Regions from separate parts of the Streptomyces sp. NPDC005898 genome, predicted to be linked through region 1. Evidence: riboswitches for the same ligand, from Rfam matches in the RefSeq annotation. Region 1 holds a riboswitch; the other holds the start of a gene.
What was found. A riboswitch is a leader RNA that binds a small molecule or an ion and turns the genes downstream of it on or off. The one in region 1 is predicted to bind glycine.
Positions count from the first base shown of each region.

Region 2: it holds a riboswitch for glycine, as region 1 does, so the genes downstream of both, gcvP (aminomethyl-transferring glycine dehydrogenase) here and gcvT (glycine cleavage system aminomethyltransferase GcvT) in region 1, are expected to answer to the same signal.

Region 1 is NZ_JBEXWC010000031.1:10,096-24,991, forward strand. Features, by position in the region: gene ABZ385_RS29580 (trimeric intracellular cation channel family protein) at 1-50, opposite strand, end outside; gene ABZ385_RS29585 (hypothetical protein) at 230-415, shown strand; gene ABZ385_RS29590 (dipeptide ABC transporter ATP-binding protein) at 489-2,045, opposite strand; gene ABZ385_RS29595 (ABC transporter ATP-binding protein) at 2,075-3,172, opposite strand; gene ABZ385_RS29600 (ABC transporter permease) at 3,169-4,170, opposite strand; gene ABZ385_RS29605 (ABC transporter substrate-binding protein) at 4,327-6,081, opposite strand; gene ABZ385_RS29610 (ABC transporter permease) at 6,184-7,188, opposite strand; gene ABZ385_RS29615 (enhanced serine sensitivity protein SseB C-terminal domain-containing protein) at 7,487-8,218, opposite strand; gene ABZ385_RS29620 (enhanced serine sensitivity protein SseB) at 8,422-9,201, opposite strand; gene ABZ385_RS29625 (AAA family ATPase) at 9,261-9,926, opposite strand; glycine riboswitch at 10,131-10,234, shown strand; gene gcvT (glycine cleavage system aminomethyltransferase GcvT) at 10,383-11,507, shown strand; gene gcvH (glycine cleavage system protein GcvH) at 11,566-11,943, shown strand; gene glyA (serine hydroxymethyltransferase) at 11,955-13,214, shown strand; gene ABZ385_RS29645 (L-serine ammonia-lyase) at 13,372-14,757, shown strand.
Region 2 is NZ_JBEXWC010000017.1:125,878-140,773, forward strand. Features, by position in the region: gene ABZ385_RS22785 (SRPBCC family protein) at 8-436, shown strand; gene ABZ385_RS22790 (PadR family transcriptional regulator) at 552-1,247, opposite strand; gene ABZ385_RS22795 (GNAT family N-acetyltransferase) at 1,372-1,866, shown strand; gene ABZ385_RS22800 (VOC family protein) at 2,081-2,470, shown strand; gene ABZ385_RS22805 (PhzF family phenazine biosynthesis protein) at 2,675-3,505, shown strand; gene ABZ385_RS22810 (type II CAAX endopeptidase family protein) at 3,625-4,407, opposite strand; gene ABZ385_RS22815 (glutamate--cysteine ligase) at 4,646-6,166, opposite strand; gene ABZ385_RS22820 (hypothetical protein) at 6,650-7,243, shown strand; gene ABZ385_RS22825 (DUF5999 family protein) at 7,562-7,768, shown strand; gene gcvP (aminomethyl-transferring glycine dehydrogenase) at 7,870-10,758, opposite strand; glycine riboswitch at 10,955-11,054, opposite strand; gene ABZ385_RS22835 (PRC-barrel domain-containing protein) at 11,198-11,575, shown strand; gene ABZ385_RS22840 (DNA polymerase IV) at 11,587-13,050, opposite strand; gene ABZ385_RS22845 (MerR family transcriptional regulator) at 13,096-13,707, opposite strand; gene ABZ385_RS22850 (bifunctional nuclease family protein) at 13,877-14,350, opposite strand; gene ABZ385_RS22855 (MerR family transcriptional regulator) at 14,447-14,896, opposite strand, start outside.

The sequences.
Region 1 (14,896 bases):
ACGATGTCGAGCGCGTGCTGGACGGAGGGGCTGAACAGATCCTGGAGCACGCGCCATTCTTACCCGGGGCCACCCCTGCCTCGTCGCCGGCTTCGGTCCTGGTTGAGGGTTCGTGTGCGGCTGTTCGCCGTGCCGCCTCGCGCTGTCGTCCGAAAGTCCCCACTGGAACTTCAATGACACGGTTGAAGGCAGGCAAGGCAGGTGCGACGGACGAGTGAAGTGAGGTGCCATGAAGTTCGTGCTGGAGGTCGACATGGGCGAGAGCGCGTTCGAGGGAAGGGCCGCCGAGGAACTGGGCCGCATCCTGCGGTACTGGGGCGGCAACCTCGGCCACTACGCGCTGACGCCCGGCGACGGCGAGGCCGTCCAGGACTCCGCGTACCGGGAAGTGGGGCGCTGGAGCGTCACGGAGTGAGCGGGGTCGGCTCGTCGCCGACACGGCGGAGGGAGGGCACGCGACCGACCGCGTGCCCTCCCTCCGGAGCCTCCTACTTACCCGCCGACTCCGCGGGCGGCTCCACGGACTTGGCGGGGGCCTCAGCCGACGTGGCGGGGGTGTCCGCGGACGTGGCGGGGGTGTCCGCGGACTTGGCGGGGGTGTCCGCGGACGTGGCGGGGGTGTCCGCCGGCTCGGCGGGGATCTCCGCCGACTTCGCGGGGGTCTCCACCGGCTCGGCCGGGGTCTCCACCGGCTTCACAAGCGGCTCCACCGACTTCGCCGGGACCTCCGCCGGCTTCACAAGCGGCTCCACCGACTGCGCGGGGGCCTCCACCGGCTCGGCCGGGGTCTCCACCGGCTTCGCAAGAGGCGCCGCCGACCTCGCGGGAGTCTCCACCGGCTCGGCCGGGGTCTCCACCGGCTTCGCAAGAGGCGCTGTCGACTTCGCGGAGGCCTCCGTCGGCTTCGCGAGCGGCTTTGCCGTCTTCGTGGCGGGCTGATCCGGGGTCGATTCGTCCGCCTTGGGGGCCACCCTCACCACCTCGATGGCCTCCTTGGCGGCCGCCAGCAGCGTGGTGTCCTCGGGGGCCTGGTCCGCCGCGTTCTCCGGGTGGTGGCACGCCACCTGGTGCCCGGTGGCGAGCGGGATCAGCGGCGGCTCCTTCGTCTTGCAGATCTCCGTCGCCTTCCAGCACCGCGTGTGGAAGCGGCAGCCGCTCGGCGGGTCGATCGGCGAGGGCACGTCGCCGCGCAGCAGGATGCGCTCGCTCTTGGTGCCGCGCCGCTTGGGGTCGGGCACCGGCACGGCGGACAGCAGCGCCTTGGTGTACGGGTGCATCGGCGTGGAGTAGAGGTCCTTGCGGTCCGCCAGCTCCACGATCTTGCCGAGGTACATCACCGCGATGCGGTCCGAGACGTGCCGGATGACCGACAGGTCGTGCGCGATGATCACGTACGTGAGGCCCAGCTCGTCCTGGAGGTCGTCCAGGAGGTTGACCACCTGGGCCTGGATGGAGACGTCCAGGGCCGAGACGGGCTCGTCCGCCACGACCAGCTTCGGCCGCAGCGCCAGCGCCCGCGCGATGCCGATGCGCTGGCGCTGACCGCCGGAGAACTCGTGCGGGTAGCGGTTGTAGTGCTCGGGGTTGAGCCCGACGCGCTCCAGCATCTCCTGCACGGTCTTGCGCACGCCGCCCTCGGGCTTGACGCCCTGGAGCTTGAAGGGCGCGCCGACGATCGTGCCGATGGTGTGCCGGGGGTTCAGCGACGAATACGGGTCCTGGAAGATCATCTGCACGTCACGGCGGAGCGGACGCATCTTCGCGGTGTTCAGGTGCGTGATGTCCGTGCCCTCGAACTCGACGCGCCCGCCGGTCGGTTCGAGGAGCCGGGTGATGAGCCGGCCCATCGTCGACTTGCCGCAGCCGGACTCGCCGACCACGCCGAGCGTCTCGCCCGGACGCACGTCGAAGGTCAGCCCGTCGACCGCCTGCACGGCCGCCACCTGGCGCTGGAGCAGCCCCTTCTTGATGGGGAAGTGCTTCACCAGGCCCTCGACCTTGAGCAGCGGCTCGGGCGAGGTCTCGCTCTGCGCCGGGATCGTCATCTCCTGGCCCTGGCCCTTCACGTCGTCTTTCACAGCTTCGGCGCAATCTCTTCGGTCCAGATCCGGGTGCGCTCGTCCCGCGACATGTGGCAGGCGGAGTAGTGCCCCTCGGCCACCAGCCGCAGCTCGGGGCGCTCGGTGCGGGTGATCTGGTCCTTGGGGATGTCCGCGTAGGGGCAGCGCGGGTTGAAGGCGCAGCCGCTCGGCAGGTTGATCAGGCTGGGCGGGGAGCCCTTGACCGGGATGAGCCGCTCGGTCTCCTCGCGGTCGATGCGGGGCATCGAACCGAGCAGTCCCCAGGTGTACGGGTGCTGCGGCTCGTAGAAGACCTTCTCGGCGGTGCCGCGCTCGACGCACCGGCCGCCGTACATGACCAGCAGCTCGTCGGCCATCTCGGCGACCACGCCCAGGTCGTGCGTGATCATGATGACGGCGGAGCCGAACTCCTTCTGCAGATCCCGGATGAGGTCCAGGATCTGCGCCTGGACGGTGACGTCCAGGGCGGTGGTCGGCTCGTCGGCGATGAGCAGCTCGGGGTTGTTGACCAGCGCCATGGCGATCATGGCGCGCTGGCGCATGCCGCCGGAGAACTCGTGCGGGTAGCTGTCCACGCGCTTGTCGGGCTGCGGGATGCCGACCCGGTCGAGCATCTCGATCGCCCGCTTGCGGGCGGTCTTCTTGTCGACGGCGTTGTGGACCCGGTACGCCTCGACGATCTGCTTGCCGATGGAGTAGTACGGGTGCAGCGCGGAGAGGGGATCCTGGAAGATCATCGCCATCTCGCGGCCGCGCAGCTTGCGCACCTCGGTGGGGTCGGCGCCCAGCAGCTCCTTGCCGTCCAGCCAGATCTCCCCCGAGATCCGCGCCTTGCGGGCGCCGTACTGGCCGGCGGTGTGCAGCCCGAGGATGCCGAGCGAGGTGACCGACTTGCCGGAGCCGGACTCGCCCACGATGCCGAGGGTCTTGCCCTTCTCCAGCGAGAAGGTGAGCCCGTCGACGGACTTGACCAGGCCGTCGTCGGTCGGGAAGTGCACCTTGAGGTCGCGCACCTCCAGGAAGGCGGAGGGCGCGGGCGAGTCGGTGACGGGCTCGTTCACCGCGGCCCCGCTCTTGGACAGTTCGGTCATCCCAGCCTCACTCGCGGGTCGATGACGGCGTACAGAAGGTCGACGACGAGGTTGGCCACGGCGATGGCGAGCGCCGCGCACAGGGTCACGCCCAGGATGACGGGCAGGTCCTTGCTGCTGATGGCCCTGACCGCCTCCAGGCCGAGCCCGGGCAGGTTGAACGTGGACTCGGTCAGGACCGCGCCGCCCATCAGGACGCCGAGGTCGAGGCCGAAGACGGTGAGGATCGGCGTCATCGCGGAACGCAGCGCGTGCTTGCGGATGACGGCGGACTCGCCGAGGCCCTTGGCGCGGGCGGTGCGGATGTAGTCCTCGCCGAGCACCTCCAGCATGGTGGCGCGGGTGAGGCGGGCGTACATGGCGGCGTTGAGGAAGGCCAGCACGATCCACGGCAGGATCAGCGTCTGGAGCCAGACACCGGCGGAGTCGTCGGTGCTGAGACTGTCCGCGATCTTGACCCAACCGAGGTTGTGGACGAAGACGCCCATCGCGATCATGCCGGTGAAGAAGACGGGGAGCGAGACGCCGCCGAGGGCGGTGGTCATCGCGGCCCGGTCCCAGACGGTGCCCCGGCGCAGCGCGGAGACGACGCCGGTGGCGACACCGCCGGCGAGCCAGAGCACACACGCGCCGGCGGCGAGCGCGCCGGTGACGGGCAGGGCGTCCTTGAGGGTCTCCCACACGGGGGCCTCGGTGCGGAAGGAGTAGCCGAAGCAGGGCGCCGGGCAGTGCGTGACGTCACTGCCGTTGACGTAGTCGCGCCCCATCGGGATGCCCTTGACGAAGTCCCAGAACTGGACGAGCAGGGGGTCGTCGAGACCCAGTTTGACGCGGATGCCTTCGAGCTGCTCGGCACCCGACGCCTTGCCGGCGAAGAGGACGGCGATGTCCTGTCCCGCCCATTTGGGCAGCATGAAGAAGACGGTGAAGGTCGCGAGCAGTACGACCAGCACCATGATGATGACGGCGATCAGGCGCCGGATGAGGTAAGCAAGCACTGTGCGCGGCCCGGCGGCGGCCAGGACCCCCTTGTGAGGGGTCCCGGCCGCCGCCCGGGGCCATCACCTGCCCTTCGGACTGGCGGGATGCGGCGGCGGTGGGTCAATCAACTGCGGGTGCCCGGACGGATGGTGCCTCGCCCGGTGTTCCGGGTGTTACTTCGTGACGCCGAGCGAGACGTAGTCGTAACGGCCGTTGTAGGCGTCCGACATGTAGGCGTTGGTCAGTCGCGGTCCGCGCCAGGTGATGTTCTTCTCGTAGAGGAAGGGCATCCAGTCGGCGTTGTCGAGGATCCGCTTGTCGAGCTGCTCGTAGATCTCACCGGCCTTGGCCGGGTCGGTCTCCGCGATGGCCTTGTCGAAGAGCCCGTCGATCTTCTTGTCCTTGATCTGCGACTCGTTGTAGTTGCCGTTGTCGATCAGGTAACGGCTGTCGAACAGCGGCTGCGCGTAGCCCTGGCCGGAGGGGAAGTCCGGGCCCCAGCCGCTCATCTGCATGCTGTAGCCGCGCTTCTTCACGACGGAGGGCGAGCCGGTGATGCTGGCGGAGTCGGCGCCGTCGAGGGACTCGACCTCGACCTTGATGCCGACCTTGTCCAGCTGGGCCTGGAGCGCCTCGGCTGCGTCGACCTCACCCGGGTTGTTGTTGCGGGCGGTCAGCTTGGCCGAGAAACCGTTCGGCTTGCCGCACTTCTTCAGCTCGTCCTTGGCCTTGGCCGCGTCCGGCTTGCCCTTGCGCGCCAGGACGCCGTAGGGGTCGTAGTCGCTGTGACCGGGGATCGCCACGGGGAACGTGCTGTTGGCGATGTCACCGGCCGCGACCTTGCCGCCGCGGGTCTGCTGGAGGCCCGCGAAGTTGGTCCCGTAGAAGACGGCCTTGCGGCAGTGCACGTTGTCGAACGGCTTGGCGGGGTGGATCAGGGCGACGTAGCGCACGAAGGACGTGTGCATGTTGTCGACGCTGTCGCGGTGCTTCTGCACGGCGGTGACGCGGCCGGACTGGGTCATGCCGGTGCCGTTGAGGTCGACGTCGTAGTCGCCCGCCATCAGCTTCTTGTCGTTCTCCTCCAGGTTGGCGGAGATCGTCACGTCGACCTTGTCGGGCAGCGCCGCGCGGATCGGGTCCGAGGACTTCTTCCAGGCCGTGTTGCGCACCAGCAGGATCTTCTTGCCGGACTTGTACTCCTGGAACTTGTACGGGCCCGAGGAGAACGGACGCGCGGTGTACTTCGCCTTGGTGTCCTTGGCCTCCTTCACCGGCGAACCGGAAGGCATGGCGAGGAACTGCTCGAAGTCACCGTTGCGCTTGGGCAGCTTGAAGACGATGGTCTGGTCGTCGGGCGTCTGGATCGCCTTCAGACCGCCCTTGTCCTTGTAGGGGCCCTGGTACTTCTTGTCCGGGTCGAGGGCCTGGCGGATGTAACCGGGGCCACCGGTGATGGTGTCCGTCGCCCAGGAGCGCTCGATGCCGTACTTGATGTCCTTGGAGGTCAGCTTGGAGCCGTCCTCCCAGGTCAGGCCATCCCGCAGCTTGTACGTGTAGGTCTTGCCGTCGTCGGAGATCTTCGCCGTGGAGGTGGCGAGGTCCGGGACCAGCTTCGTGCCCGCCTTGCCCGGCTTGGTGTCGTAGGACACCAGCTGCCGGGTGTAGAAGCGCATGAAGTCCCACGACATGCCGTAGTAGGCGCGCTGGGGGTCGGCCGAGTCGAGGTCCTGCTTGCCGACCATCCTCAGCGTGCCCCCCTTCTTCTTGGACGGGTTGGCGACCTTGTCGAGCGCCGCGTTGTAGCCGGCACCCTTCGAGTCGCCGTCGTCACCGTCACCGCCGCCGCACGCCGTGGTGGTCACCAGCGCCGCGACCACGAGGGCCGCACCAGCGGTGAGCCGTCGTTTCGAGGAAACTGTGGGCATTTTCTCGTAACCTCCGAGATTCGCGGTCCCTGGCCTTGAGCTGCCGGAGAACCATGGATAGAGCCACCTGACATGCGGCAGGGGCAAGTCGGTCGGGGACCGCTAGCGCGTCCCCTTCGGGTCGAGCGCGTCGCGCAGCCCGTCACCGAAGAGATTGAAGGCCAGGACCGTGATGAAGATCGTCACGCCCGGGAAGACCATGAACATCGGATCGTGCTCGTACGTCTCCAGCGCGTCGCGCAGCATGCCGCCCCAGGAGGCGGTGGGCGGCCGGACACCGGCGCCGAGGAAGCTGAGGGCCGCCTCCGTGAGGATGTTGGTCGGGATCATCAGCGTCGCGTAGACGGTGATCGGGGCGACCAGGTTGGGCAGCAGCTCGCGGAAGAGGATGTGGCGCTTTCCGCCGCCGAGGCTGCGGGCCGCTTCCACGTACTCGCGCTCACGCAGCGAGAGGGTCTGCCCCCTGACGATGCGTCCGACGTAGGGCCAGCCGAAGAAGCCGATGACCAGGACCAGGATCGCGACGCGCACGCTGGAACCGGTCAGGCCGAGCAGGTCGTCGGGCAGGACGGAGACGAGGGAGATGATGAAGAGCAGCTGCGGGAAGGAGAGCAGTACGTCCATCACCCGGCTGATCAGCGCGTCGATCCAGCCGCCGAAGTAGCCGGCGATGATCCCGAAGAGGGTGCCGAGCACCACGGCGACGATGGCGGCGAGGAAGGCCACCAGGAGCGAGATCCGCGCGCCGTAGACGATGCGGCTGAAGACGTCGCGGCCCTTGTTGGGCTCGACGCCGAAGAGGAAGTCGCCGCTCATGCCGCCGAGCGCGCCCTTGGGGAGGTTGGTCAGCTCGTCGAGCTCTTCCTGGTGGAAGTCGTTGGGCGGGTGCCCGAGCAGGCTCACGATCAGGGGCGCGAAGACGGCGACCAGGACCAGGAGCACCACGGTGATGCCGCCCGCGAGGGCGACCTTGTCCCGCTTCAGGCGGTTCCAGGCGATCTGCTTGAGGGACCGGCCCTCGACCTTCTTCACCCCTGCACCAACTGCGGGAGCGACGTCCTCGGTCGGGTCCGCGTCCGCAGGTGTGTCATGCAATGGTGCCGTCATCGTGGCAGGGACCCCTCTCAACCGGTGGTGACCGGCCCGCACTTGCCGCTGTAGCGACGTGATCAGTCCGTCGTGCACAGGGGCGAAGGCCCCTTGGAGCGGGAGTCTTCATCCAGGCTGCGAGCTGTTACCAGTCTTGTTGGTGAATGGATGCGCAACCGTGATGCTGATCGAGGTGTTCCGTTATCCGGACGCGGCTGAACGAGGGTCGAACACGGGGCAGTTGGGGTGCAACGCTTCACGGGCGCCCATAGGGCCCCACCCGCATCAGAACGGACATCGCGTCCGTTCGCGCTGTTCAGTACTGCGCGGGGTAGCCGTAACCGCCGGCCGGGGCGGGGGCCGCCTGGGCCTCGCGGTCGTAGAAGGGGCGGGCGTTGGCCCGCAGCCACAGGGTGACCGGGTCGTAGTCGTCCGACATCGCGACCGTCGAGACGGGCAGGCCCTCCGGCACGGCGGGGATGGACTGGCGCATCATCGCCCGCACCGCCTCCACCGAGGGCGGCGAGGTGTCGTACACGTCCAGGCCGATGGCCAGGTGGGGCGCGCCGAGCACGGGCTGGACCCAGGCGCGGCGCAGGGAGCGCACGACGGGCGTGCGGTGCGCGTTCTGCGTCAACAGGGCGTAGAACTGGGGCAGCTCGATGCTCGGCTCGGTCAGCCTGAGCGGTCCGGCGGGCAGCAGGTCGAGGCCGGTGGCGATGCGGCGCAGATCCAGCCAGGGGATGCCGACGCCGCCGCCGGGGGCGTGCGGATTGAGCCACAGGCCGTAGTGGTCGGGGTAGAGGGTGCGGGCGACGTCGACGCCGCGCACCACCTCGTAGCTGCGGTTCCAGCCGCTGGCGGACAGCTCCTGGGCGGAGGTCACACAGGGGGCGTAGCCGAGGCCCTCGACCTCCATGGTGCCGTACTGGGCGTCGGGCGAGCCGGCCTGGCCGTGCCACAGGAGCATCCACAGCTGGTCGGCGGCGAGCGCGCGCAGCAGTGCCTCGTACGCGTCGTAGCGCCCCGGCGTCACCTGGCGCAGCATCTGCTCGACCTGTCCCCGAGGACTTGAGCCAGCTCGTCCAGGGGAGGCCCCATCGGCCGCAGCCGTGCCCGACGCACTCACCCGTTACCGCCCCTTCACTACGAACCCGCACCGCCCCGGCCGGGCCATGGAACCAGCTTAAGCGGCGAGGCGGGCGCGGACTTGACGTACGCGCTTCACATCGCGCCCCGACCGGCGCGGGCTCAGGCGTGCCGCTGGAAGAACGGCCGCACCTTCGCGCGCAGCCAGTCGCCCACCGGGTCCTGCGCCACGTCCAGCAGGACGAGGTTGACCGGCCAGGCCACCGGGACCCGGCCGAGGGCGCGGCCGAGGGCCTCCATCGGCAGCTCGCGGGCCGGGCCCTCCCAGGTGGCCAGTTCGACGCCGACGAACAGGGTCGGCTCGTCCGTCTCGACGGCGGCCAGGCAGCGGCGGGCGGTGAGGACGACGCCCGTCGCCTCGAACTCCCCGGCGGCGGCGGCGAGGAAGTCCACCGGGTCCTCCTGCCAGTCCGGCTCGAAGAGGCGGACCCGGCCGCCGGTGGTCGGCCCGTCCAGCGGGGTGCGCCCCGCCCGGCACAGCTCGGCCACGGCGGCCGGCGGCAGCGGGACGCCGACGGTGCCCTCGGGGTTCAGCGCGATGCCCAGCTGCGGTGGCAGGCCCCGGGCGAACTCCACGGCGGGCGCCACCGTGCAGCCCATGCGGTCCGCCGCGTCGCCGAGGGCCTGGCGGAACTGCTGCTCGGAGGTGAAGACGGGGACGTAGGCCTGGCCGTCGATCTCCAGCGTGGGCAGGTCCAGGGTGCGGCTGTCGGGGCCGCCGCCGTTCGGCAGCGGGACCCAGAGGTGGCTGCGGCCGAGGACCTCCACGATGCGGCCGCCCGCCGGGGCGGGGGCGCCGAGGCAGGCCGCGAGGACCTCTTCCAGTTCGTTGCCCGGCCATCCCCCGTACGGATGGGCGTGTGCCTGCGCCGGAAAGTTCATCTGTCCAACCCCTGCTCGCGACCGCTTAGCCTGCGGCTGAACCCTAACGTCGGCCGCCCTCAGCGGTCGAAGGCGATCCCCCGGCCGTCGAAGGAGACGGCCCGCAGCACCTGTGCCGCCGCCCGGTCCAGGAGCACCGCCGACCCGCAGCCGCGCGGCAGGTCGCCCCGCTCGGCGGCGCCGACCAGCCGGCCGACCGTCCTGCGGTGGCGCGCGAAGGCGTACCGGGACACGCCCCGGCCGCGCTCGCGCTGGCCCTGGAGGGCGGTGTCGGCCGGCACGTCGAGCAGGAGCAGGTGCAGTGTCCTGCCCCGTCGGGCGGCCTCGCGGGCCAGCCAGCGGCGCACCCAGGGCTGGGTGCCGCAGTCGTGCACGACGACGCCGGCGCCGGACCGCAGGACGCGGCGCAGGCCCGTGTAGTGCGCGAGGCGGACCAGGGGGCGGTAGAGCGCGTACGGCAGCGGGGCGGGCATGCGGGCGGCCCACGCGTCGCGGGTGTCCTGGGAGTCGACGCGGGGGCCCGTGACGGCCTGGCGCATCAGCGTGGACTTCCCGCCGCCGGGCAGCCCGGAGACGACGACCAGGTCACCCTCGTCGAAGGTGAGGCGGTGGGGGCTGTGCCCGCCCCGCTGCCGCAGGTCCCGGACGACGGGCACGGGCAGCGGGCCGCAGCCCTCCCGGGCCGGGGCGGCAGCCTGCTTCGGCAGCGCCATCCCCGTGGTCATGGCGTGGACGCTCGTCCTGCTGCGCACCGTGATCGGCCTCCCCATAGCGGTCACGTACTGCTTTCCCCGGCAAGTGTAAAGAGAAGGTAATGCGGCACAAGGGAAATTTCCGGAGCCCGTGCCGGACCCCCCGCGGCCGGACCACCAGTCCCCCTGGCCCCGGCCGCGTGCAATGATGTGCGCGCCAACTCCATACCGGCCGTTTGAATCCGCGCGGGAGAGTTCCCGGACCAGCACGCATGGGCCCGGGGCGCCGAAGGAGCAAGTCCCTCCCTTGAATCTCTCAGGCCCCGTACCGCGCGGGCGAGGCACATCTGAAAAGCGAGCCGGCACGCCGGCTCCACCCAAGGTGCAAGCCGTCCGTCCCGCATGTCGGGACGCTCGCGGCGAACCTCTCAGGTTCCGATGACAGATGGGGAGGATCGACCTCGCCCGTCATGCCCTGGGAGTTCCCTCATGAGCACTGCCCCCCGCCTCACCGCCCTCGATGCCGTGCATCGTGCGCTCGGCGCGACCATGACCGACTTCGCGGGCTGGGACATGCCGCTGCGCTACGGCAGCGAGCGCGACGAGCACAACGCCGTGCGCACCAAGGCCGGCCTCTTCGACCTCTCCCACATGGGCGAGATCACCGTCACCGGCCCCGAGGCCGTCGACCTGCTGAACTTCTCGCTGGTCGGCAACATCGGCTCGGTGGGTGTCGGCCGCGCCCGCTACACCATGATCTGCGCCGAGGACGGCGGCATCCTCGACGACCTGATCGTCTACCGCCTCGGCGAGAGCGAGTACCTGGTCGTCGCCAACGCCTCCAACGCCCAGGTCGTGCTCGACGCGCTGAGCGCCCGCGCCGAGGGCTTCGACGCCGAGGTCCGCGACGACCGCGACGCCTACGCGCTGCTCGCCGTCCAGGGCCCCGAGTCCCCCGGCATCCTGAAGTCGGTGACCGACGCCGACCTGGACGGCCTGAAGTACTACGCGGGCCTGCCCGGCACCGTCGCGGGCGTCCCCGCCCTGATCGCCCGCACGGGCTACACCGGCGAGGACGGTTTCGAGCTCTTCGTCGCCCCCGGTGACGCGGAGAAGCTGTGGAACGCGCTGATGGAGGCGGGCACGCCCGCCGGCATGGTGCCGGCCGGCCTCTCCTGCCGCGACACGCTGCGCCTGGAGGCGGGCATGCCGCTGTACGGGCACGAGCTGACCGCCGCCCTCACGCCCTTCGACGCCGGTCTCGGCCGGGTGGTGAAGTTCGACAAGACCTCGCAGGCCGACACCTTCGTGGGCCGCGCGGCGCTCGCGGCCGCCGCCGAGCGCGCCGAGAGCGCCCCGCCGCGCAAGCTGGTCGGCCTGGTCGCCGAAGGCCGCCGCGTGCCGCGTGCGGGCTTCTCCGTCGTCGCGGACGGCCAGGTCATCGGCGAGGTCACCTCCGGCGCCCCCTCCCCGACGCTGGGCAAGCCGATCGCGATGGCGTACGTCGACGCGGAGCACGCCGCCCCGGGCACGCCCGGCGTGGGCGTGGACATCCGCGGTACGCACGAGCCGTACGAGGTCGTGGCGCTGCCCTTCTACAAGCGCCGGAAGTGACCCCCCGCACACCTTTCCCGTTCCGCAGCACCCACCCGCGTACAGGAGAATTCAGGTCATGAGCAACCCCCAGCAGCTCCGCTACAGCAAGGAGCACGAGTGGCTGTCGGACGCCGAAGAGGGCGTGTCGACGGTGGGCATCACGGAGCACGCGGCCAACGCGCTCGGTGACGTCGTCTTCGTGCAGCTTCCCGAGGTCGGTGAGACGGTGACCGCGGGCGAGACCTGCGGCGAGCTGGAGTCGACCAAGTCCGTCAGCGACCTGTACTCGCCGGTGAGCGGCGAGGTCGTCGAGGCCAACCAGGACGTCGTGGACGACCCGTCGCTGGTGAACTCGGCTCCCTTCGAGGGCGGTTGGCTCTTCAAGGTCCGGATCGCGGAGGAGCCGAAGGACCTGCTCTCCGCGGACGAGTACACCGAGTTCTCCGGCAGCTAAGGATCATCCCGATGTCGCTTCTGAACACCCCTCTGCACGAGCTGGACCCGGACGTCGCCGCCGCCGTCGACGCCGAGCTGCACCGCCAGCAGTCGACCCTGGAAATGATCGCCTCGGAGAACTTCGCTCCGGTCGCCGTCATGGAGGCCCAGGGCACCGTCCTCACCAACAAGTACGCCGAGGGCTACCCCGGCCGCCGCTACTACGGCGGCTGTGAGCACGTCGACGTCACCGAGCGACTCGCGATCGAGCGCGTCAAGGAGCTGTTCGGCGCCGAGTACGCCAACGTCCAGCCGCACTCCGGCGCCTCCGCCAACCAGGCCGCCCTCTTCGCGCTCGCCCAGCCCGGCGACACGATCCTCGGCCTGGACCTGGCGCACGGCGGCCACCTCACCCACGGCATGCGCCTGAACTTCTCCGGCAAGCAGTTCAACGTGGTCGCGTACCACGTGGACGAGGCCGGCCTGGTCGACATGGCCGAGGTCGAGCGCCTGGCCAAGGAGAACAGCCCGAAGGTGATCATCGCGGGCTGGTCCGCCTACCCGCGGCAGCTGGACTTCGCCGAGTTCCGCCGGATCGCCGACGAGGTCGGCGCGTACCTGTGGGTCGACATGGCGCACTTCGCCGGTCTGGTCGCCGCCGGGCTGCACCCGAACCCGGTGCCGCACGCGGACGTGGTGACCTCCACCACGCACAAGACGCTGGGCGGCCCGCGCGGCGGCATCATCCTGGCCCGCAACAAGGACTTCGCGAAGAAGCTGAACTCCGCGGTCTTCCCCGGCTTCCAGGGCGGCCCGCTGGAGCACGTGATCGCGGCCAAGGCGGTCTCCTTCAAGGTCGCCGCGAGCGAGGAGTTCAAGGAGCGCCAGCAGCGCACCCTGGACGGCGCCCGCATCCTGGCCGAGCGCCTGGTCCAGGACGACGCGAAGGCCGTCGGCGTCGACGTCCTGTCCGGCGGCACCGACGTGCACCTGGTCCTGGTGGACCTGCGCGACAGCGAGCTGGACGGGCAGCAGGCCGAGGACCGCCTCCACGAGGTCGGCATCACGGTCAACCGCAACGCGGTCCCGAACGACCCGCGCCCCCCGATGGTCACCTCGGGCCTGCGGATCGGCACCCCGGCGCTCGCCACGCGCGGCTTCCAGGAGGACGACTTCCGTGAGGTCGCCGACATCATCGCCGAGGCCCTCAAGCCCGGCTTCGAGGCGGACGCCCTGAAGGCCCGGGTCTCGGCCCTGGCCGACAAGCACCCCCTGTACCCCAGCCTGTAGTCATTTCGTACGCTTTCCTTCGTACGTAACTCCGGGGCACCGCGCACACTGGAACTGAACACAGTGAGCGCGGTGCCCCCGCTCATGCCCGGCGCACGCCCCGATCTCCGCACCACCCCGGCGGACGGGGCGTCCACCAAAACCATTGGAGTCTCCCGTGGCCATCTCGGTCTTCGACCTGTTCTCGATCGGCATCGGCCCGTCCAGCTCCCACACGGTCGGCCCGATGCGGGCCGCCCGCATGTTCGCGAGCCGCCTCAAGAACGAGGGCCTCATGGCCCACACCGCCGCGATACGGGCCGAGCTGTACGGCTCGCTCGGCGCCACCGGCCACGGGCACGGCACCCCCAAGGCCGTCCTGCTCGGCCTGGAGGGCGAGTCGCCCCGCACCGTCGACGTGGAGTCCGCCGACGGCCGCGTCGAGGCGATCAAGAGCAGCGGCCGCCTCAGCCTGCTCGGCGTGCACGAGATCGACTTCGACTTCGACACGGACCTGGTGCTGCACCGCCGCAAGGCCCTGCCGTACCACGCCAACGGCATGACGATCTTCGCGTACGACCGTGACGGCGCCCTCGTCCTGGAGAAGACGTACTACTCCGTGGGCGGCGGTTTCGTCGTCGACGAGACCGTCCTGGAGCAGGAGGGCGGCTCGGGCGAGAACCCGATCGTGCCGGACGACACCGTCCTGAAGTACGCCTTCCGCACCGGCGACGAGCTGCTGCGGCTCTCCCGGGAGACCGGTCTGTCCATCTCCGCGATGATGCTGGAGAACGAGAAGGCCTGGCGCACCGAGGAGGAGATCCGCGAGGGCCTCCTGGACATCTGGCGCGTCATGCAGGCCTGCGTCTCCCGCGGCATGTCCCGCGAGGGCATCCTGCCGGGCGGTCTGAAGGTGCGCCGCCGCGCGGCGAACTCGGCCCGCCAGCTGCGCGCCGAGGGCGACCCGCAGGCCCGCTCCATGGAGTGGATCACGCTCTACGCCATGGCCGTCAACGAGGAGAACGCCGCCGGCGGCCGCGTCGTGACCGCCCCGACGAACGGCGCCGCGGGCATCATCCCGGCCGTCCTGCACTACTACATGAACTTCATCCCCGGAGCCGACGAGGACGGCGTGGTCCGCTTCCTGCTCGCGGCCGGGGCGATCGGCCTGCTCTTCAAGGAGAACGCCTCCATCTCCGGCGCCGAGGTCGGCTGCCAGGGCGAGGTCGGCTCCGCCTGCTCGATGGCGGCGGGCGCCCTCGCCGAGGTCCTCGGCGGCTCCCCCGAGCAGGTGGAGAACGCCGCCGAGATCGGCATGGAGCACAACCTCGGCCTGACCTGCGACCCGGTCGGCGGCCTCGTGCAGATCCCGTGCATCGAGCGCAACGGCATGGCGGCCGTGAAGGCCGTCACCGCCGCCAAGATGGCGATGCGCGGCGACGGCTCCCACAAGGTGTCCCTCGACAAGGTCATCAAGACCATGAAGGACACCGGCGCCGACATGTCCGTCAAGTACAAGGAGACGGCCCGGGGCGGGCTCGCGGTGAACATCATCGAGTGCTGAGGCGCTCCGCGAGGTGATCCCGTCGTCGCGGTCGACGACGGGACATCTCGAATTCACTCGGCGCGGACTCCGCCCCACGTACGCGCTCTTTTCTCGGAAAGGCCTCCTTTTCCGGCGCCGGACGAGAGGGAAATGGCGT
Region 2 (14,896 bases), on a different contig from region 1:
TGTCCACATGGCCGAAGTCAGCGCGGAAGCACGGATGGAGGCGCCCGTCGAGAGGGTCTGGGCCCAGCTCACCGACCTCTCTTCATACGGCGCATGGAACGTCACCCACACCAACTTCCCCAAGGGCGCACCGGCCACGCTGGAGGAGGGCGGCACCTTCACGGAGAACATGAAGCTGATGGGCTTCCCCGCCGAGGTCGAATGGACGATCGAGGAACTGGCACCGGCCCACACCCTGGCCATCGCCGGAAAGGGCCCCATGGGTGTCCACGTCACCACCCGCTACACCCTCACGCCCGACGGCACCGGGACACTGGTCCGCATCGACGGCGAGTTCGTCGGCGCGGCGGTCTCCTTGATGGCGGGCAAACTGAAGGACTCGGCGACGGCCGCGCTCAACGAATCACTGCGCAAACTGAGCGCCTTGGTCTCCTGACCCACGCCCCGAAGACTCCGCGGGAGGCGACGGCTACGGGGATACAGGGGGCGAGGCCCCGCCCCGCGAGACCCTCACCGCCACCCGCACCCCGCATCCCGCACCCCGCTAGTCCTCAATCCTCATCGGCGAGGATCAAGTACAGCTTCTTGCGGGCGTCGTTGATGACGGAGACCGCCTTGTCGCGCTGCTCCTTGCTGCCGGTCTTCCAGACCTGGCCGAACGCTTCCATCAGGCCGAAGCCGGCCTGCCTGATCTCGTTCAGGGTGTCCCAGTCGACGCCGCGCCCGGCCTCTTCCCAGGGCGCGTCGGGCCCTTCGTCGGCCGCCGCACGCCCGGCTTCGGTGAGCGAGAAGAGCTTCTTGCCGCCCTCACTCGCGCTGACGATCAGACCCTCGTCCTCCAGGAGCTGCAGCGTCGGGTACACCGAACCGGGACTGGGCTTCCACGCCCCGCCGCTGCGCTCGGCGATCTCCTGGATCATCTCGTAGCCGTGCATGGGGCGGTCCCGCAGCAGGGCCAGGATCGACGCGCGCACATCCCCGCGCCGCGCCCTGCCCCGCGGACCGCCCCGCCCACCGCGACCACCCCAGGGTCCGCCGGGCCCCCCGGGCCCCCCGAAGCCAGGCCCGAACGGCCCGAACGCCCCACGCCGCCCCTCGAACCCGTCGAACCCCCCACTCCGGAAGCCCTCTCGCCCCTGACCCCCACCGGGCCCACCACGACGACCATGCCGGTGTCCGTGCTCGCGCCCATGCTCAAAACCATGCGAACGCACAGCGATCACTCCTCTTCCCACGTCTAGTTCCATCGCACCACTATCGCGATGCGTCAACGATATATCGGAACACTTACGCCGACAAGCCCTTGCCCGCTGCCCGCTGCAGATCTGCGACAGTGGACCCGCCCCGACGTCGCCCCCACGGAGGAGTCCGATGCCAGAGGTGGCCGTGCGCTTGGTAGATACCACTGACCGCCCCTTGGTGCAGCGGCTATGGCTGATGTTCCGCCACGACATGTCGGAGTTCGACGAGGCCCTTCCCGATGCCGACGGGACGTTCCACGCCGAGCGGCCCCATGTCGTGCTCACCGACCCCGACTGGGCGGCATACCTCTTGACACTTGACGCACGCCCAGCGGGCCTTGCCTTCGTCCGGGGCCTGACCGGCCCGAAGCGCGTGCTGAACAGCTTCTTCGTCGTTCGCGGGGCCCGCAGGGCGGGGATCGGCCTGCGCGCTGTGCCGCAGGTGATGGCCAGACACCCGGGCCCCTGGGAGATCGCCTTTCAGGACGCCAACGCAGGAGCAGTCCACTTCTGGCGACGCGTCGCCAGGGAGGTCGCTGGTGACGCGTGGACGGAGGAGCGCAGGCCAGTGAGCCACCGACCGGACCTGCCGCCCGACGTCTGGATCTCGTTCGACCAGAGCTGAGGCCCGCAGCCCAGCCTCGCCCCAAGCCAATCCGATCGTCACGATGTTCACGGCGCGATGCGCGCACCCCCTTGGCCGCCCCGACGGCGCCGAGCTTTGCCGCCGGCTGGTGACTCGGCGGCCGCACCCCGTGTCGGTTCACGCTGAAGCTTGGTCCAGCCGGACCAATCCCGCTTCCCATCCCACCAAGCCCCTCCCTTGAGAAGATCGAGGCATGACGGACTCACCCCCGCAGATCCACGCCCTCATCGTCGACGCCGCCGACCCCGAGCGGCTCGCCGCCTTCTGGTCCGAGCTGCTCGGCAGGCCGATCGTGAGCCGCATCGGCCCCTACGTGTGGCTGCGGCGCGAGCACGGCCTCGGCATCGGCTTCCAGCAGGGCGAGCAGCCCAAGCCGGGCAAGAACCGCCTGCACTTCGACCTCACCTCCGCCGATCCGGCCGCCGAGCAACAGCGGATCGAGGCGCTCGGCGGGCGCCGCCTGGAGGAGTACGACGACGGCGGGTTCCTGGTGATGGCCGACCCCGAGGGCAACGAGTTCTGCGTCATCCCCGACGGGCCCCTCGACATGGATGACGAGGGACGCGTGCACTACCTCTCCTGACGAATGGGCGGGCCCCTCGCCCCGCAATAGGCCGGTCAGCCGCAGCAGCAACCACGGGCGCAGCCGCAGCCTCAACTGGCCCATTAACGCAGTCCGGCCTCCCCACCCCACCGACTCGCACCACCAAACCAGTCCAACAATCCAGTCCACCCACCCCCAATTGGCCTTACCCCTCCTCCCCGACGGCCCTCTACCGTCAGTTCCATGCCGACTTCCCAGCAGCTCCGCATCGTCGACGCCTTCACCGACCGCCCCTTCGCCGGCAACCCGGCCGGGGTCCTGCTCCTGGACGCCTTCCCCGACGACACCTGGCTGCAGCACGTGGCCAGGGAGGTCAACCACGCCGAGACCGCCTTCGCCCACCGCCTCCCCGAGGGCGGTGAAGCGGACTGGGCGCTGCGCTGGTTCACGCCGACCACCGAAGTCGACCTCTGCGGCCATGCCACTTTGGCCACCGCCCACGTCCTGAACACCACCGGCGCCACCAGTGACACGCCGGGCCCCGTCCGCTTCGCGACACGCAGCGGCGTCCTCACGGCGACGGCCCACGACGACGGCTCCCTCACCCTCGACTTCCCGACCGCCCCGCTCACCGCGACCGCCATCCCGGACGGCGTCGCCGAAGCGCTGGGCGCCGAACCGCTCGCCGCGCTCGACACCGGCCCGTACATCGGCGACCTGCTGGTGGAGCTCGCCGACGAGAAGACGGTCCGGGCGCTCACCCCGGACCACAAGGCCCTCGTACGCCACTCCGAACGCGGCATCATCGCCACGGCCCGCGCCGAGGACCCGTCCCGTGGCTACGATTTCATCTCGCGTTGCTTCTTCCCGCGCGTCGGCATCGACGAGGACCCGGTGACGGGCAGCGCGCACACGGCGCTCGCCCCCTTCTGGTCCGAGCGCCTCGGCCGCGCCGAGCTGACGGGCCTCCAGGCCTCGCCCCGCACCGGCCTGGTCCGCACCGAGCTGCGCGGGGACCGCACCCTCCTGACGGGCCGCGCGGTCACGGTCATCGAGGGCCGGCTCTTCGCCTGACGGCGCCGGCCACCGGAGGCACCGGCAACCGGCGGCCCCAGCATCCGGTGATCCCGGCATCCCCATATGGCCCTCACGGGGACGTACGACGAAATCGTGTGTCCCCGTAGGGCCGCCCCTCACGAAGGCGTCGGCAGCCACCCCACCTTCCCCGCGAGCAGCGCGTAACCGACGAACGCCCCGATGTCCAGCAGCGAATGGGCGACGACGAGCGGCCCGACCCGCCCCCACCGGCGGTAGAGCAGGGCGAAGACCACGCCCATGACCACGTTCCCGAGGAACCCGCCGACGCCCTGATACAGATGGTACGAACCGCGCAACACCGAACTGCCGATCAGCGCGGCCATGGGCGTCCACCCCAACTGCCCGAGCCTGCGCAGCAGGTAGCCGACCACGATGACTTCCTCCAGGACCGCGTTCTGCACGGCGGAGAGCACGAGGACCGGGTACTTCCACCACACGTCCGGCAGCGCCTCCGGCACCACCGTGAGGTTAAAGCCGAGCCCACGCGCCGCGAGGTAGAAGGCGATCCCCGTGCTGCCGATCACCGCCGCGATCGCCGTGCCCCGCCCCAGGTCCGGCGAGGGCCGCGCCCGGTCGAACCCGATCGTGCGGAAGCCCGCGCCCTCCCTCAGCAGGAAGTGGGCGACCAGCGCGACCGGCACCAACGCGCTGGCGATCCCGAACAACTGCCACGCGAGGTCGAGCCACGGCCGCCCCGGAGCCGCCGACGCGTTCAACGTGGCCGCCTGGTCCTTCAGACCACCCGGCCTGGTGACCGACCCGACAAAGCTGATCAGGGCCGACACACCACTCGCCCCGAGCGACAGGGCCAGGACGAGCAGCGTCTCGTTCCGCAGGGTCCGCCGCGTCGGCCCGGCCGCTGAAAGAGAACCGGCCATCGGCCCCGGCTCCACGTGCACTTACGCCTCCAATTGAGTGATCCCGCCTCGTGCCCATCCTCGCCCACCAGGGTCTCGGAAGGAGGCGCGAGGACCGCACGACAGGAGGACATCACTACCAGTCACGGGAGACACACCGGCAACAGCCCCATCAGCGCCGACGTTCAGGCATACGGCATCGTCCCGCCAGGAACCACCGAAGGAGTACACGTCGCTGCGGCGGACCAGGACCGCCCCCTCAGCCCGCCCGCCCCGCCGATCCGAGGAGCCCCACGGGCCACGTATGCACCGGCTCCCCCTCATGCATCAGCCGGCAGTAGCGCCGCGTGGTCTCGGCCAGGGCGGCCTCCCTGGTGAGTCCGCCCTCCAGGGCGCGGTGGTACGTCGCCGCCTGCCACGACGCGCCGTTGACCCGTCGCCGGCACCGCTCCTCGATCACCCCGAGGTACAGATCCCGGTCAGCCGGCTCCACCCCCCACGCGTCGAGCCCGGCGGCCGCGAGCGGCAGCAGTTCGTCGCGTACGAGATCGACGGCAGGCACCTCGACGGTCCCTCCGAGTCGGCCGCGCCGGGGCCACCGCAGCCGGGCGTCGATGCCGTGGCGGCACGCCACGTCGAAGTTCCGGGCGGCGGCCTCGAAGGGCAGCCGGGTCCACACGGGCCGCGCCTCCTCGGCCAGCGCCCGCACCAGCCCGTAGTAGAACGCGACATTGGCGATGACGTCGGTGACGGTCGGCCCGGCGGGCAGCACGCGGTTCTCGACGCGCAGATGCGGGACGCCGTCGGCGATGCCGTACACCGGCCGGTTCCAGCGGTAGACGGTGCCGTTGTGCAGGACGAGTTCGCCGAGCTGCGGCACTCCGCCCGCGTCGAGGACGCCCAGCGGGTCCTCCACGTCCATCAGGGGCAGCAGAGCGGGGAAGTAGCGGAGGTTCTCCTCGAAGAGTTCCAGGGGCCCGCTGATCCACCGCTCCCCGAACCAGGTGCGCGGCCTGACCCCTTGGGCCTGCAGCTCGGGCGGGCGCGTGTCGGTGGACTGCAGGAACAGCGGGGGCCGCGACTCGCGCCACAGCTCGCGGCCGAACAGGAACGGCGCGTTGGCGCCCACGGCCACCTGCGCCGCGGCGATGGCCTGCGCCGCGTTCCACACATCGGCGAACCGGCCCGGGGTGACCTGGAGATGCAGTTGCACGGACGTGCAGGCCGCCTCCGGCGCGATCGAGGCCGAGGTGCAGGTCAGCCGCTCCACGCCCTCGATGTCCAAGGCGAAACTCTCCCCGCGCGCCGCCACTATCTGCTCGTTCAGCAGGGCGTAGCGGTCCACGTCGGACAGGTTCGCGGAGACCATGTCGGCTCGGTTCACCGTCGGGAGTATGCCGATCATGACGATGCCGGCGCCCAGCTCGTTCGCTTTCCTGTGGGCGTAGTTGAGTCCCGTGCGCACTTCTTCGGCGAGCCGGTCGAGAACGCGCCCGCCGAGCCGGTGCGGGGCGATGTTCACTTCCAGATTGAACATTCCGAGTTCCGTCTGGAAATCCCGGCTCGCGATACGCTCGAGAACCTGCGCATTCAACATTCTCGGCAGACCGTCGGGCCCCGCTAGATTCAGCTCGATCTCCATGCCCATCAGATTCCTGGGCCGGTCGAAGCGCTCCTCCTCCAACAATCGCTCCAGCCCCGCCAGGCACGCCCGGAGCTTGACGCGGTACTGGTGGCGATCGGACAGGTCGAACGCGCCCGCCACGACCTTCTCCCCCATCGAAGCGTCCCTCCTCGCATGGGCAGCCAAGGGTCCGGCCGCTGTGTACGGGGGATGATGCCCAGGCAATGTGATCGATAACGCCCCCTTCCGGCCGTTGAACCAGTACGCTCGACGCGTGGGCGCGAGGCACATTCACGCGGCATGCGGCAAAGCGCAGGTTCCGTTCCGGAGAGTGTGGTCAAAAAGACCGATGGGAATCGGCCGACCGCTTCCCCGGCGAAATGCGAGGTCACACAAGTGGGGCCCCGATGAAATCGGGATGAACTCCTCGTGAGGGCGACCGGATATCTCCTTGCCCGCAATATCGAGTACGTCTAGCTGAAACATGGTTCGAACACGTCTCGTATAAACTCCGCAATCTAGGCAGAGAGTTGGCGCTCGCGGTCCCCCGGCCCCCGCCCCTCTGACCCAGAGCTGACAGCGCCGTCACGCACCTGCCCCCGCCCCGCTGTGCCTGTCGAACGAGAGAGGCGACCCACCATGCCGCTGCATGTCCTCCCGGCCCCCGCGCCAGCCCTGCGCAGCGTTCTCGCGGCACTCGGTTCCCCCACCGCCGTACGCGAAGCCCGCACCCCGGCACTGCGTGCCGCCCAGGGAACCGTGGCCCCCGAACTCCCGCTGCCCCTGCATGTGTTGGGCCGCGCCACCGCCGATGGCACCTCTCCCACCCGCCTCACCGGCTGGCGCTTCATGATCCGCGGCGGGGAGCGCGCCCTCGCCGCGGCGGACACCATGCTCACCCCCGACGGCTGGGCCTTCTCGCACTTCTTCGAGGGCCCCTACATCGCCTCCACGGAACGGGCCCTGCGGCACGCCGAGACCATGCCGACGCCCTGCCAACCCCGGCTGCTCTCCGTGCCGGAGCTCTACATGCTCACCCTCTGGCTGCACCGCGACTGCACGGACGAGGGCACCGACGCCCCGCTCGACGCCGCCGATCTGCTCGTGCCCCTCGCCCCCGCCCCGCCCGGCATCGCCGCCCATCGCCCGCATCGCGTCGCCGAGTTGCTGCCCGTCCTGGCCCACCGGCTGACCCCGTCGACCCCGTCCCCTTTGCTGGGCTCGCCCGCCTGACACCCGCGCCCCCGCGCCCACTCGTGCCCCGCCGCCCCCCCCTCGGCCGCGGGGCACGACGCCGCCCCCACCCAGGTGGACTAGCCCGGACGGGCCATGGGTGAACCACCCGAAGAGAAGCCGGAGTTGGGCTGAACCGGCCGGGCGGGTGATACGTCATCAATCAGTAAGAACCGCTGCAGCAAAATCCCTGCGGATTGACGCCCGGAGGGCAACACTGGGATCGGACCGACTACAACGGGGGGGGCGGTCATGCATACCGCATCGAGCCACAGGACCGACGTCACAGCCATCTCACCGCAGCGAAAGAACCCTTCCATGTGCCAGCACCAACCACCGTGCCCGACAGCCGACTCCGCCGACCGGGAAGCCGCGCTCCTCATGGCGAGCCACCCGGAACAGGGCTGGAGCCTGCTGTGCAACGGCGTCCTGCTCTTCGAGGACACCGGTGAGCTGCTGCCGGACGGCCAGATCATCGCCCCGCACCGACCGCTGGGCACCGACCGGATCATGACGGCCGCCTGACACCGCACACGGCACGTACAGCACACCGAAAGACCGAGGGGCCGGCCCGGAGAGACTCTCCGCACCGGCCCCGACGCATGCCCGTGACCCGGGCCCCGTCATCAGTCCTCGTAAGCATCCAGCGGCGGGCAGGAGCAGACGAGGTTCCGGTCGCCGTACGCCTGGTCGATCCGGCGGACCGGCGGCCAGTACTTGTCGGACGCGACGACACCGGCCGGGAAGACGGCCTCCGCACGGCTGTAACCGTGCTCCCAGTCACCGCCGAGCGCGGCCGCGGTGTGCGGCGCGTTCCGCAGCGGGTTGTCGTCGGCGGCCCACTCGCCGGAACCCACCTTCTCGATCTCCCGGCGAATGGCGATCATCGCGTCGCAGAACCGGTCGATCTCGGCGAGGTCCTCGCTCTCCGTCGGCTCGATCATCAACGTCCCCGCGACCGGGAACGACATGGTCGGGGCGTGGAAGCCGTAGTCGATGAGCCGCTTGGCGATGTCGTCGACACTGACGCCTGTCGCCTTGCTGATCGGCCGCAGGTCGATGATGCACTCGTGCGCGACGAGCCCGGCGGGGCCCGTGTAGAGCACCGGGTAGTGCGGCTCCAGGCGCTTGGCGATGTAGTTCGCGGAGAGCACCGCGACCTGGGTGGCGCGCTTGAGCCCCTCGCCGCCCATGAGACGCACGTACGACCAGGAGATCGGCAGGATTCCGGCGGAGCCCCACGGCGCGGCGGAGATCGGGCCGACACCGGTCTTCGGGCCCGCGGCGGGCTGCAGGGGGTGGTTCGGCAGGTACGGCGCGAGGTGCTCGCGCACACCGACCGGGCCGACCCCGGGACCGCCGCCGCCGTGCGGGATGCAGAAGGTCTTGTGCAGGTTCAGGTGCGAGACGTCGCCGCCGAAGTGCCCCGGCTTGGCGAGACCCACCAGCGCGTTGAGGTTCGCGCCGTCGACGTACACCTGACCGCCGGCCTCGTGCACCTCCGCGCAGATGTCGGCGACGTGCTCCTCGAACACACCGTGCGTCGAGGGGTACGTGATCATGAGCACGGCCAGCTCGTCGCGGTGCTTGGCGATCTTCGCACGCAGGTCGTCGGCGTCGATCTCACCGTCGTCGGCGGTCTTCACGACGACGACCTTCATGCCGGCCATCACGGCGCTCGCCGCGTTCGTGCCGTGCGCGGAGGACGGGATGAGGCAGACGGTGCGCTGGTCGTCGCCGTTGGCCCGGTGGTAGCCGCGGACGGCCAGCAGGCCCGCCAGCTCGCCCTGCGACCCGGCGTTGGGCTGGAGCGAGACCTTGTCGTACCCGGTCACCTCGGCGAGGCGCTCCTCCAGCTCACGGATGAGCGTGAGGTAGCCCTGCGCCTGCTGGGCGGGCGCGAACGGGTGCAGCTGCCCGAACTCGGGCCAGGTGACCGGCTCCATCTCGGTGGTCGCGTTGAGCTTCATGGTGCAGGAGCCCAGCGGGATCATGCCGCGGTCGAGCGCGTAGTCGCGGTCGGCCAGCTTGCGCAGGTAGCGCAGCATCGAGGTCTCGGAGCGGTACTGGTGGAAGACCGGGTGCGCGAGGTACTCGTCGGTGCGGAGCAGGCCCTGGGGGAGCGTGTCCGAGACGGTGGCGTCCAGCGCGTCGACGTCGGCCTCGACGCCGAAGGCGCTCCAGACCGCGGCCAGTTGCTGGCGGGTGGTGGTCTCGTCGCAGGCGAGCGAGACGTGGTCGGCGTCGACGCGGTGGATGTTGACGCCGCTCTCACGGGCGGCGGTGACGAAGTGCTCGGCCTGGCCGGGCACGCGCACGGTCAGCGTGTCGAAGTACGCGCCGTGGACGACCTCGACCCCGCCCTCCTTGAGGCCGGCGGCGAGCAGTGTCGCGTAGCGGTGGGTGCGCCGCGCGATGGACTTCAGCCCGTCCGGGCCGTGGTAGACCGCGTACATTCCGGCCATCACCGCGAGCAGCACCTGAGCGGTACAGATGTTGCTGGTGGCCTTCTCGCGGCGGATGTGCTGCTCACGGGTCTGCAGCGCCAGCCGGTACGCCTTGTTGCCGTCGGCGTCGACGGAGACGCCGACGAGCCGCCCGGGCAGGCTGCGGGCGAACTTCTCGCGCACCGCCATGTAACCGGCGTGCGGGCCGCCGAATCCCATCGGCACACCGAAGCGCTGCGTCGTGCCGACCGCGATGTCCGCGCCCAGCTCACCGGGCGAGGTGAGCAGCGTCAGGGCGAGCAGGTCGGCGGCGACGGTGACGACGGCACCCAGCTCGTGCGCCTCGTCGATCAGCGGCTTGATGTCGCGTACGACACCGGAGGCGCCCGGGTACTGCACCAGTACGCCGACGACACCGCGCTCGGCGACCTCGGCCGGGATGCCGGTGCGCAGATCCGTGACGACGATCTCGACGCCGGTGGGCTCGGCACGCGTCTGGATGACGGCGATGGTCTGCGGCAGGGTGTCGGCGTCGACGAGGAAGACGCCGTCCTTGACCTTGCCCATGCGCCGGGACAGGGCCATGGCCTCGGCGGCGGCCGTGCCCTCGTCGAGCAGCGAGGCCCCGGAGGTGGGCAGGCCGGTCAGCTCGGCGACCATGGTCTGGAAGTTCAGCAGCGCCTCCAGCCGGCCCTGGGAGATCTCCGGCTGGTACGGCGTGTACGCGGTGTACCAGGCGGGGTTCTCCATCACGTTCCGCAGGATCACCGGCGGCGTGAAGGTGCCGTAGTACCCGAGCCCGATCATCGAGTCGAGCACCTGGTTGCGGTCCGCGAGGGAGCGCAGCTCGGCGAGGACCTCGGCCTCGGTGCGGGCACCGGGAAGCTTCAGCGCCTCGGCGTTCTTGATCACATCCGGCACCGCGGCGGCCGTCAGCTCGTCGAGCGAGCCGTATCCGACCTGGGCGAGCATCTTCGCCCGCGCTTCCGCATCGGGCCCTATGTGCCGCTGCTCGAAGGGGATGCCCTGTTCGAGCTCGGAGAGGGGGATGCGATTGGTGGCAGTCATTGCGGAGGCCTCCTGGTCTGCGCGACCTACGAGGGGTACCACGGCGCGGGTACCCGGACGGCCTCCCCCTCTGTCATCTCAACCTGAGAGCTTCACCGGGGGCGCGCCCGTGAAGGCACCGTCCCGGCTTTCACCGTCGGTGAGGAAGGGTGTGGGACGTGCCCGCCCGTACGCCCGCCCTGCTTTCCAGAGTGACCTCGTCCGTGCGGTACAGGTGCCTGAGAGATTCCGGGGAGGATTTGCTCCTTCGGCGCCTCCGGCGATCGTGACCCGGAGAGCTCTCCCGCACGGGGTCAGCAGCCATTCGTCAGCCTACCAGCGAGGGTCACAGGCGTTCCCTCGAGTGGCCGCCCGCCCCGAAGTGCTCTTTCGTAGTGAGTACGAGCGGACAAAGATGAGTTATGCCCACATCCCAGACCCCGCGACAGCTGGAGGGCCCGTGCAGACCGACATCGATCCGCGGAATCTGATCGGCCGCAAGGCGTTCGACCGCAACGGGGCCAAGATCGGCACGATCGACGAGATCTATCTCGACGACGCCACCGGCGAACCGGAGTGGGCGGCCATACGCACGGGCCTCTTCAGCCGCGACGCCTTCGTCCCCCTGGAGCCGAGCGAGCTGGTCGACGACGGCACCCTGCGCATCCCCTTCGACCGCGACCTGATCAAGGACGCCCCGGACTTCGGCGTGGGCCGCCATCTCTCCCCCGCGCAGGAGCTCCAGCTCTACCACCACTACGGCCTGGACACCACGCTCCCCCACCCGCCACCCCCCGACCACGACTTCGGGCACATCGCGGGCTCCGACCCCACCTGAGGCACCGAGCCTCACCCCGCCTCCGCCGCTTCCACCTCCTCCCCGCAGGAGCCCGCTCCGACCAGCGGCAAAGGCTCCGCAGGGCACAATTTCGGATCATCTGTCCGGAACGTCCGCACCCGCCCCGGCGCCGACCCGGGTGTCTCGAAACGTACGGTCACCCGGCCGAGCCCGCTGCCCTGGACCCACCCGTAGCCGTACTCGGCGTGCCGCACGTCGTGCCCGGCCGCCCACCGCCGCTCGGCGGGCACCGGCGACTCCTGCGCGTCCGCACTGTCGGCCTTTAGGCCAAGCGGAGCCCTCGGCACCGCCTCCCCCGCCGCCCCCGTCGGCGGAGCACCCTCCGGACCCTCCACCGCCGAGACCTCCGCCTCCGCGGCCTGCGCCTGGACCTGCGCCTGCGCCTGCGCCTGGGCGAAGAGGTCCTCCTGCGTGTAGTCCGCGAGCCCCGTGACCCCTACCCCGAGCAACCGCACCCCGCCCGTGGTGTCCACGGACTCGAGCAGCCGCGCCGCGGCCTCCCGCACCACTGCGGGGTCGTCGGTGGGTCCCCGCAGCGTCTCGGACCGGGTCAGCGTCGAGAAGTCGAAGCGCCGCACCTTCAGCACGATGGTCCGCCCCGAGTGCCCCGCCGCCCGCAGCCTCTGCACGCACCGGTCGGCCAGCCGGGCCACTTCTCCCCTGACCCGCACTCGGTCGTGGATGTCCACGTCGTACGTGTCCTCGACACTGACCGACTTGGTGTCCCGCTCGGCGACCACGGGCCGCTCGTCGCGCGCCAGGGCCATGGCGTACAGCGAGACGCCGTGCGACTTGCCGAGCAGCCGCACCAGCTCGTCCTCTCCCGCCTCCGCGATCTCCTCGACCGTGGTGATCCCGGCCCGCCGCAGGTGGTCTCCGGTGGCAGGCCCCACGCCGGGCAGCGTACGCACCGACATCGGCCCCAGCAGCGCCCGCTCCGTGCCCGGGGCTATCAGCACCAGGCCGTCCGGCTTGGCCTCCTCGGAGGCGATCTTCGCCAGCATCTTGGACGCGGCGAGGCCCACCGAGCCGGTCAGGCCGGTCACCGCTCTGATGTCCGCCCGCAGCCGCTCGCCCACCGCCCGGGCCGAGCGCTCGTCATCGGCGACGCCACCCGCCTCCAGGTCCACGAAGGCCTCATCCAGGCTGAGCGGCTCCACCAGCGGCGACAGCTCGCGCAGCAGCCCCATCACCTGCTCGCTGATCTCCCGGTACAGCCCGAAGCGCGGCACGAGATAGGCGGCGTTCGGCGCCAGCCGGCGCGCCTGCCCCATCGGCATCGCCGAGTGCACACCGAAACGCCGCGCCTCGTAGGAAGCGGTGGCCACCACACCGCGCGGCCCGAGCCCGCCGACCACGACGGCCTTCCCGCGCAGACTCGGCTTCGCGGCCTGCTCGGCGGACGCGTAGAAGGCATCCATGTCCAGATGCAGAATCGTCGGCGCGCTTCTCACAACTCCGATGCTGCCCTACGCCACTGACAATCCCCCGTCGCGGGCTCAGACCGCCCGGTTGCGCCGTCGGGCCAGTTCGTCGGCGGGGTTGTGCCCGACGAGCGTCTCCCCCGTGTCGATCCGTTCGCCGTGCAGCTGGGACAGCGCGGCCTCGACGTCGCGCCACACGACGCCCACGGCGATCCCGAAGATGCCCTGGCCGCCCTGGAGCAGCTCGTGGACCTCGCCGGGCGACGTGCACTCGTACACCGTCGCCCCATCGCTCATCAGCGTCATCCGCTCCAGATCACGGAAGCCACGCTCCCGCAGATGCTGCACCGTCGTACGGATGTTCTGCAGCGATACCCCGGTGTCGAGGAACCGCTTGACCACCTTCAGGACGACGACGTCCCGGAAGCTGTAGAGCCGTTGGGTACCGGACCCCCCGGCGGCGCGCACACTGGGCTCGACCAGGCCCGTCCGGGCCCAGTAGTCGAGCTGGCGGTAAGTGATGCCCGCGGCCGCGCACGCGGTCGGACCGCGATACCCGATCTGCTCGGAATTCTCGAACGTCGCGTCCCCGCTCCCCTGGACCGCCATCGGTTTCGGAGAGTGATCGGCCGCGCTGTGAAACGGGTACGGACCGTCCACCGCCGTACCGTCGCCGCTGCTTCTCACGCCGACCTCCGTCCTTGACCTGCCTTCTCGACGGTAGGCAGTCACCAGGGGCTCGTCAACGATCGCCACACTCGCCACGCCGAGTGATAATCACCCTGAGAGTGGTTTCGCGTGCCCCGCCGCGGGGAAAGGCTAGCCGAATGGGCCGAAGCGAGCCGCTGAGAGCGGCTCACTGGCTGTTGGTGCCGAAGTCCTCGGGCGAGATCTGGTCGAGGAACTCGCGGAACTTCTCCACCTCGTCCTCCTGCTCGTCCGGGATCGCGATGCCGGCGTCGTCCAGGACGCCGTCGCTCCCGTAGATGGGCGTGCCGGTGCGCAGTGCGAGCGCTATGGCATCGGACGGCCGCGCACTGACCTCCACGCCGCTGGCGAAGACCAGCTCGGCGTAGAAGACCCCTTCGCGCAGGTCGGTGATGCGCACTTCGGAGAGCTCCTGGCCCACCGCCTCCAGCACGTCCTTGAACAGGTCGTGCGTCAGCGGTCGTGCGGGTGCCATGCCCTGCTGCGCGAAGGCGATGGCGGTTGCCTCACCTGGTCCGATCCAGATGGGGAGGTACCGGTCGCCTCCCACTTCACGCAGGAGCACGATCGGCTGGTTGGAGGGCATTTCGACCCGGACACCTACGACGTCGAGCTCGTTCACACAGCAACCCTAGGACGTGGCCGGCAGGTTTGGGTAGTCGGGCAGCCGTCGAGTACCGGCCGGGGACGGTCCGCCCGCCGCGTGCGGGCCCGTATTTCAGGGCAGTCTGACGCCGAGAGCGCTCTGCACAAGAGCCGAATGCAGCTTTCCCGTGAGGCTCGCCAGCTCTTTGGTACGGGCCTCCGCATGGGCCCTGGTCTGGGGATTGCGGTGCCGCCGCAGCGGTGCGACGACCTGGTCGACGAGCCCGGCCTCCCGGTCCGCGGCGGCCTTCATGGCCCGCAGATGGCGTGGCTCGATGCCGAACCTGCCCAGTTCCACGACGAGCGAGGCGATCGTGACGGCCTCCGCGTCGTACCCGCCGTCCGCCAGGCGGACGACCAAGCCGTACGTCTCCCACTCGTCGAGCTGCCGCTCGTCCACCTCGGCGACGGCCAGCAGCTCGGCACGGCCCACACGGGCCGCTGTCGGCCTCTCGGCCTCGTCCGGGCCCCCGGCGCCTTCCGCGCCCCGCTGACGGCCCAGAGAGGGCAGCGGGGCCCTCTC